2 regions of the Lentzea sp. JNUCC 0626 genome follow, and region 1 is predicted to be linked to the other one. Evidence: riboswitches for the same ligand, from Rfam matches in the RefSeq annotation. Region 1 holds a riboswitch; the other holds the start of a gene.

Region 1 (4,201 bases):
CGTAGTCGGTGAACTCGACGACCTCGATCTTCAGACCCTTCTGCGCGGCGAGGTTGTCGGCCACGTACTTGAGGATCTGGGCGTGCGGGACCGGGGAGACGCCGACCTTGAGGGTGTCGGCGGCGCTGGAGGTGCCGGACGAGCAGGCGGACAAAGCGCTGATACCGGTCAAAACGGCGGCAATCAGGGCAGCACGAATACGCATGACGTTCCTTTTGAGAATTTGCTGACGGTCAGACTGAGGCGTGCCGGCGCCGGTCGGACGCACGGGCGGCACGGGTGAAACCGAACTGGATCACGGTGGTCAGCACGGCGAGCCACGCCACGGTGCTCCACAGGATCCGGTCGTTGAAGCGCTGGTAGCCCTCGCGGATCGCCAGGTCGCCGAGGCCGCCGCCACCGATCACGCCGGCCATCGCCGAGTACCCGACGAGGGCGATCACGGTGACGCCGATGGCGTTGATCAGGGCGGGCATCGACTCGCGGATGAGCACGCTCTTCACGATCTTGAGGGTGCTCGCTCCGGTCGTGATCGCGGCTTCCACCACGGTCACGTGCACCTCGGACAGGATGTTCTGCACGAGCCTGCCGACGAATGGGATCGCTCCCACGGCCAGCGGCACGATGACCGCCGTGCTGCCGATCGAACCACCCACGATGAGGCGGGTGACCGACGTGAGCGCCACGAGCAGCACGATGAACGGCATCGAGCGGCCCAGGTCGGTGACGAAGCTGAGAACCCTGTGCACCGCGGCGTTCGGCTTCAGCCCACCCTTGGCGGTGAGCTGAAGCCAAACACCTACGGGAACGCCGAGCAGTGTTGCGATGACCGTGGAGACGCCGACCATGTACAGCGTTTCTCCGGTGGCCTCGACGAGATACGCGATCACGTCGGACCAGGGTGTTGCAGACCTCACGCAGCTACTCCCTGTGGCCCCTTCAGGGACCTCTGCACAGCGCCGCCTGCCTCGCCGATCCACTCCAGCGCCGAGTCGGAGCGCTCACCGTTCAGCCCGAGCCGGAACCGCGCGACGGGCGTCTCGCCGAGGCGCGTCAGGCCACCGCCGACGATGTTGAGCTCGACCCCGAACCGGTGCGCGGCCTCGGGCAGCAACGCGCCGACCGCGGCGAACCCGACGAGCACGACGTCCGCGACGCGGTCGTAGGCGCTCTCGTTGATCGGGTTGAGGTCGACGGCGGGCAGCAGGGCGCTGCTCGTGCGGCTGATCGGGTTGTTGACCAGGTCGAGCACCTTGCCGTGTTCGACGACCTTGCCCTGCTCCAGCACGGCGACGTCGTCGCAGATCTTCCGAACCACGCCCATGTCGTGCGTGACGACGAGCACGGTCACACCGAGCTCAGCGCGCGCACGGTCGAGCACGGTCAGCACGGAGCCGGTCGTCTCGGGGTCGAGGGCGGACGTGGGCTCGTCGGCGAGCAGGACGGACGGGTTGGCGGCGAGGGCGCGCGCCACGGCGATGCGCTGACGCTGCCCGCCGGACAGCTGGTCGGGGTAGGCGGCGGCCTTGTCGGTGAGCCCGACGAGGTCCAGCAGCTCGCCGACGCGGGTGCGGCGCTGCGGTCCGGGGACGCCCGCGGACTCGAGGGGCAGGGCGATGTTGCCGGCCGCCGTGCGCTGACGAAGGAGCGAATCCCCTTGCGGCACAACGCCGATCTGCCTGCGCGCGGCGCGGAGAGCACTTCCGTCGAGGCTGGTGATGTCGGTGCCGTCGACGCGGATCGCCCCGGAGTCGGGACGCTCGAGCAGCGCGACGCAGCGAGCGAGCGTCGACTTGCCGGCGCCGCTCGGGCCGACGACACCGAGCACGGTGCCGGCCTCGACGTCGAGGGTCACGCCGTTGAGGGCGGAGACGCCCTGGAAGGTCTTGGTGAGGTTTTCGACAGTGATCACTTCTGCTCCACGGCTGCGCGCGACGGCACACCGTCCTGTGTGGACGTGCGCGGTCGAGGTGTGCTGCTCAGGGGGTGCGCCACTCGTTCACTGAGTGCGCGTCAAAGGACTTTGAGAAGGCGCCTTAGACGAGGTGGCGACGACATGCAGAAGCGGTGCGACGGCACTGGTCGACAACTCGACGGCGCGTCAGCATTCGCACGGTACCCATGGTGCTCCTCCATCGGTCCTGGCGTTAGCACCTGCCCGCATCCAGCGGGTGGTTGCTGCGACGTCGTAGAGCCAGGTCTCTCAGTCGCTCCGGATGGCAAGTAGCAGTCAACCGGACGGACGTTCGGTTGCGCAAGCCAAAACCGGATTCGTTCGACAGATCACACTGTTGGCCGAAGGATCCCCGGCCTAGACCTCAGCGATCCGGATGAAGTCGATCACGCTCAACTGCTCGCCCCGCAGCTGAGGGTCGACCCCGGCCTTCGCGAAGACCTCGTCGACGTTCGGCGACCAGGATTTCAGCGCCGCACGCAGCGTCTTGCGCCGCTGGGCGAACGCGGCGTCGACGAGCGTGAAGAGCTTCTTCCGGTCCACTGTGGAGAGTGGATTCTCGTGGCGCTGGAAGTAAACCAGGCCGGAGTCGACGTTCGGGGCGGGCCAGAAGACGTTCTTGCCGATGCTGCCGGCCTTCTTGGCGTCGGCGTACCAGGCGAGCTTCACGCTGGGGACGCCGTAGATCTTGCTGCCGGGCTTCGCGGCCATGCGGTCGGCGACTTCCGCCTGGACCATGACCAGACCCTTTTGGAGGGACGGGAGTTCGGCCAGGAGGTGCAGCACCACGGGGACCGCGACGTTGTACGGGAGGTTGGCGACGATCGCGGTGGGTGGCGCGGGCAGGTCTTCTTGGGTGACTTTCAGGGCGTCCTTCAGGACGACGTTCAGCTTGTCCGCGTTGTCCGGGTCCAGTTCCTGGACTGTTTGCGGGAGTCGCTCGGCCAGGGGTGGGTCGATTTCGACCGCTATGACCTTGGCCGCGTTGGGGAGGAGGGCGAGGGTCAGGGAGCCCAGGCCTGGGCCTACCTCCAGGACCACGTCGTCTTTGGTGAGGTCTGCCGCCGCGACGATCTTGCGGACCGTGTTGGGGTCGTGCACGAAGTTCTGGCCCAGTTTTTTGGTTGGGCGGATGTTCAGTTCCGCGGCTAGGCGGCGGACTTCGGCAGGTCCCAGCAGGCTCACTTGGGCATTCTCGCAGGTTGGGGTGCAGGGCCTATGACGGGCGTGGTTGGGTCATCGCCGCTGGCGCGTCGATAGGGATTGGGGCTTGACTTCGGAGCCCTTGCGAGGCGCTGGTCGGACCGGAAAGGCCGGGCTGAAAAGCGCCCGGCCGAGCCACTAGTGGTAGCACCTCGCACCCAAAGTCAAGCCCCAATCCCACGCGTACGTGGTTGGGTTTGTGCTGGCACGTCACCGATACCGCTTATCCAGCGCAGAGAAGAGGGACGGCTCGCCTTCGGCTTTGCGTAGCTCGGGCGCGCGTTGTCTTGAGCCAAGAGCTAAGGACGCCTCGCCTTCGGCATTGCCGTTGTGCCTTGGGTGGGCTCGGCTGCGCCATCGCGGTGCTTGCGCTCTGTCGGCCTCGCCATCCGCCACGTCTGCCACCCGCCACCCCTGCTGCGGCCTCCACCCGTCTCTGCCCCCTCCCGGAGCGGTCCCTCCCCTCCCGGGCACGACGAAGGCCGCCCAGGCGTACCTGGGCGGCCTTTGTCAGGGGACCGAGAGGGGTGGTGCGGGTTTACGGCAGGCCGAGCTTCGCGCGGCAGCCCGGCCACGCGCCGTACGTGCCGCCCGCGCGGTCGCGCAGCTTCGTCGCGATGGCGATCTGCTGTTCGCGCGTTGCCTGGTGCGGGAGCTGGGCGTAGGCGGTGCCGCCGTGGGCCGCCCAGGTGCTGGCCGAGAACTGGAGGCCGCCGTAGTAGCCGTTGCCCGTGTTGATGGCCCAGTTGCCGCCCGCCTCGCACTTGGCGAGCTTGTCCCAGACGTCGCTGTCGGGGAGGGGCTTGGTGCCCACGGTGATCTTCTTGGGCTTCGGTTCCTTGGTGACCTTGGAGCTCAGCTTTTCCTTGCTGACCTCCTTGCCGTTCTTGATGGTCACCTTGTACTGCGAGATCTGCTCGCCGGGGGTGCCGGGGTCGGTGACCGTCTGCTCGCCCGCGTTCATGTTCGGGTCGTTGGTCTTCTCGACCGGCGGGGCGACCGGCTCGGTCACGTTGATGACCGTGACGCCCGTGCGGGAGATGT
Region 2 (4,201 bases), 2.7 Mb from region 1:
GACGGCCCAGCCCTGGGAGCGGAGGTTGCGCGAGATCCAGTAGATGAACCCGGCGACACCCATCGCGATCAGCGCCAGCACCCACGTCATGCCCTCGCCCATGCCGAACGCGGCACCGGGGTTGCGCACGAACGTCAGGTACAGCACGCCGCCGAACAGCTGGATCGGGTCCGCGTCCTCCAGGAACGCCACGGACACGACCTTCGTGAGCACGTCCAGGGCCAGCACGACGGCCGCCAGGAGCGCGAGGACCTTCGTCTTCAGCTCCGGCAGCGAGCCCGTGAACGAGAAACCCTCGTCCTCGTCGTCCTTCGTCGGGGACTGCGCGGGCTCCTTCTCGGCGTCAGGTGCCCCGACCACCGGAGTCGCGACCGTCTCAGGCTCGCTGACCTGCTCTTCGGCAGGTTTGTCAGCGGCCTTCCCGGAGGGCTTCTCCGCGGCCTTGGACTCGTCACTCACCAGGTCATTGTCCACTACAGGGACTACGCGAGGAACGGCGGCAGGGTTCGGCCGTCGTCCTCGGGCACCCAGCGGCCGTCCTGCTGGGTGTAGGTCCACTTCGGACCTTCGGTGACGAGAGTGCGCAGCGCCGCCACGAGACGATCGACGTGCTCGGCCGTGGTGCCGAGGCCGATCGACGCCCGCACGGCGCGCTGCTCGTGCGATCCGACCTGCTTGACCAGGCGGCCCACGATGACGTGCGCGCAGAACGCGCCGTCGCGCACGCCGATGCCGTACTCGGCGGACAGCGCGGCGGCGAGGAAACCGGCGTCGAAGCCGGAGACCGTGAAGCTCACGACACCGACCTTGTCGACGTCGGTGAGGATCTTCAGCTCGCGGAAGCCGGGGATCGTGCGCAGGCCCTCGCGCAGGCGAACCAGCAGCTCCTGCTCGTGCGCGATCGTCTGCTCCCAGTGCCGCGACAGGATCTCGCAGGCGGCGGCCAGGGCGTGCACGCCGACGACGTTCGGGCTGCCGGCCTCGTGCCGCTCGGGCACCGCGGACCAGGCCACGCCGAGGCGGTCACCGTGGTCGGTGACCTTCGTCGTAGCACCGCCGCCGACCAGGTACGGCTGGGCCTGCTGGAGCCAGTCCGCGCGGCCGACCAGCACACCGGCGCCGAACGGCGCGTAGATCTTGTGCCCGGAGAACGCGATGTAGTCGACGCCCAGCTCGACCGCGTCGATCGGGCGGTGCGGGGCGAGCTGGGCGGCGTCGAGCGCGATGCGCGCGCCGTGGCGGCGGGCGACCTTCGCGAACTCGGCGACCGGCCACAGCTCTCCCGTGACGTTGGACGCCCCGGTGACGATCACGAGTCGTGGGCCGACCGGGGCGGCGGCCAACGCCCGGTCCAGTGCGACAACTGCGGCACCGGACGAAGACGGGGCGGGGATCCGCTGAACGTTCGGACCCCTCCACGGCAGCAGCGCCGCGTGGTGCTCGCTGTCGAACAGGACGACGGCGGTGTTCTTGGGAACGCTGCGCGCCAACAGGTTCAGCGAGTCCGTGGTGTTGCGGGTGAAGACGACGGTGTCGGACGAACGCGCGCCGACGAAGCGGCGGATGCGGTCGCGGGCCTGCTCGTAGACGCGGGTCGAGACCTGCGAGGCGAACCCGGCACCGCGGTGCACGCTGGCGTACCAGGGCAGCAGCTCGTCGACGGCGTCGCGCACTTCCTGAAGACAGGGCGCGGACGCCGCGTGGTCGAGGTTGGCGTAGGTGACGCGCTCTCCGGTGACCAGCGGAACGCGCAGGTCAGCGCCGACAACAGCCGGAACCGCCGTGGTGGTGCTGGGGGTGATCGCGAGCGTCATCGAGCTGCCTCCGAGGCCAGGGGCCTTCAGCTGGAGGCCCGCGCTTGACCGGCGCCCTACGCGCCGGACCAGGTCCTCACCAAGGGCACCCCACCGCGGTTGGAGGGTTGCCGGCCAGCAAGCTTGGGCTTGACGCTGGCTCTCATGACCTGCCAACGACGTTAGCGGAGGGTGACCGCCGCGTCGACACCCCGATCACATCGTGAGAAGCCTCGGAGACCGACTAATCGCCGGTCTCGCCCTTCCACCTGGCGTAGCGACCTGCCCGGTCGACGGCACGTATGCGCCGCTCAGCGGCGTCGCGGGTCTCCTCGGTGGTGACGATCAGCAACTGGTCCTCGGTCTGCAGCCGGGTCGTCGGTTGTGGCGTGAAACTCTTCCCCGAGCGCACCACGAGGCTGACCGTGGCGCCGCTCGGCAGCCGCAGCTCGGACATGTAGACGCCGTGCAGCTTCGAGCCGCGCTGGATGTGCACCTGGAGCAGTTCGGCGCCGAGTTCGTCGAGCGGCGACGAGTCGACCTGCACCTCCAGCGCCTCCCCCGCCTTGACCAGCCCGAGGCGTCGCGCGAGGAACGGCAGCGTCGTGCCCTGCACGATCGTCAGCACGATGACCAGCAGGAACACCACGTCGACGAGTTGCCGCGCGCCCTCGACCCCTTGGATCAACGGGATCAGCGCGAACACGATCGGCACCGCGCCGCGCAGCCCCGACCAGGAGAGGAACGCCTGTTCCCGCCACGGCACCTTGAACGGCAAGGAGGCGAGCGCGATCGACAGCGGCCGGGCCACGAACGTCAGCACCACACCCGCGATCAGCGCGGGGAACAGCACGTCGAGCAGCCGCGACGGCGAGGCGTAGAGGCCGAGGAGCACGAAGAGACCGATCTGGGCGAGCCAGCCGAGGCCTTCGGCGAACGAGAGGGTGTCGGCGCGGTGCGGCAGGCGGGCGTTGCCGAGGACCAGCGCGGCGACGTAGGTGGCGAGGAAGCCGGACGCGTGCACGAGATCGCCGGCCGTGTAGGCCATCACGCACACCGCCACCGTGGCGAGCGGGTACAGACCGGTCGACGGCAGCGCCGCGCGTCTCAGCCCCGCACCGCCGAGGAACCCCAGCGCCACGCCGATGAGCGCGCCCGCGCCCAGTTCGTAGATCACCAGCAACGGCGCGGTCCAGGAGATCTGGTCCGACGACGCCAGCAGCACCACGGCGATGTAGACGGGCGCGTCGTTGAGACCGGACTCGAGTTCGAGCGCACCGGTCAGCCGCGCCCCGACCCCCAACGAGCGCAGGACGCTGAACACGGCGGCCGCGTCGGTGGACGACAGCACCGCGCCCCACAGCAACGCCATCCGCCAGTCGAGGCCCAGCAGGTAGTGCAACGCCGTGCCCGTCACGGCGACGCTGACCACAACGGCCACTGTGGACAGTGCGACGCCCAGCCACAGCGACGACTTGACGGCGTTCCACCGGGTCGTGATGCCGCCCTCGGTCAGGATCAGCACGAGGGCCGCGATGCCGAGGGACTGGGTGAGGTCGGCGTCGTCGAACTTGATGCCGAAGACCGACTCGCCGAGCAGCACGCCGATGCCGAGGTAGAGCAGGAGTGAGGGCAGCCCGAGCCGCGTCGACACGCGCACCGCGATCACGGAGATCAGCAGTACGGCCGCACCGATGCCCAGGACCGCCGTTACGTCACCCACCTGGACCATTCTGGTTGATCACCCTCGATTCCGACGAATCAGACGAGTTAACAACTCCCGCCGATCGCCCCTACCGGGCCCATGCACGGCGGAGCATGTTGATCAGTGGCTCAATCCCTAACCCTGCACGGAGTTGAACCATGAGGATCCTGATCGCGCTGGCGGCCGCCTTGATGGTGACCGGAGTTACCTCAGCGCAAGCAGCGGCACCTGCGGCACTGGCGGCGCCGAACATCAACGTCGCGAACGTACAAGCTCACCTGAACCAGTTCCAGTCCATTGCCAACTCCAACGGCGGCAACCGCGCCCACGGACGACCGGGGTACCTGGCCTCGATCAACTGGGTGAAGAGCAAGCTCGACGCGGCCGGTTACACCACGCGCGTCCAGTCGTTCACCTCAAACGGCTCGACGGGCTACAACCTGATCGCCGACTACCCCGGCGGTGACCCGAACAACGTCGTGATGGTCGGCGGCCACCTCGACAGCGTCTCGGCGGGCCCCGGCATCAACGACAACGGCACCGGCTCGGCGTCGATCCTGGAGATCGCGCTTCAGGTGAAGGCCACCGGTTTCCAGCCGACCAAGCACCTGCGGTTCGGCTGGTGGGGCGCGGAGGAACTCGGCCTCGTCGGCTCGACGTACTACGTGAACTCCCTGTCGTCGACCGAGAAGTCGAGGATCAA

The links. A riboswitch is a leader RNA that binds a small molecule or an ion and turns the genes downstream of it on or off. The one in region 1 is predicted to bind S-adenosylmethionine.
Region 2: another riboswitch for S-adenosylmethionine. It lies ahead of JNUCC0626_RS43215 (aminotransferase class V-fold PLP-dependent enzyme); the one in region 1 lies ahead of JNUCC0626_RS29365 (methionine ABC transporter ATP-binding protein).

What each region holds. Positions count from the first base shown of each region.
Region 1 is NZ_CP171635.1:6,470,404-6,474,604, forward strand. Features, by position in the region: gene JNUCC0626_RS29355 (MetQ/NlpA family ABC transporter substrate-binding protein) at 1-205, opposite strand, end outside; gene JNUCC0626_RS29360 (methionine ABC transporter permease) at 234-890, opposite strand; gene JNUCC0626_RS29365 (methionine ABC transporter ATP-binding protein) at 914-1,912, opposite strand; SAM riboswitch class I at 2,130-2,223, opposite strand; gene rsmA (16S rRNA (adenine(1518)-N(6)/adenine(1519)-N(6))-dimethyltransferase RsmA) at 2,312-3,133, opposite strand; gene JNUCC0626_RS29375 (transglycosylase family protein) at 3,696-4,201, opposite strand, start outside.
Region 2 is NZ_CP171635.1:9,201,751-9,205,951, reverse strand. Features, by position in the region: gene lspA (signal peptidase II) at 1-459, opposite strand, end outside; gene JNUCC0626_RS43215 (aminotransferase class V-fold PLP-dependent enzyme) at 483-1,814, opposite strand; SAM riboswitch class IV at 1,850-1,964, opposite strand; gene JNUCC0626_RS43210 (potassium/proton antiporter) at 2,038-3,516, opposite strand; gene JNUCC0626_RS43205 (M28 family metallopeptidase) at 3,657-4,201, shown strand, end outside.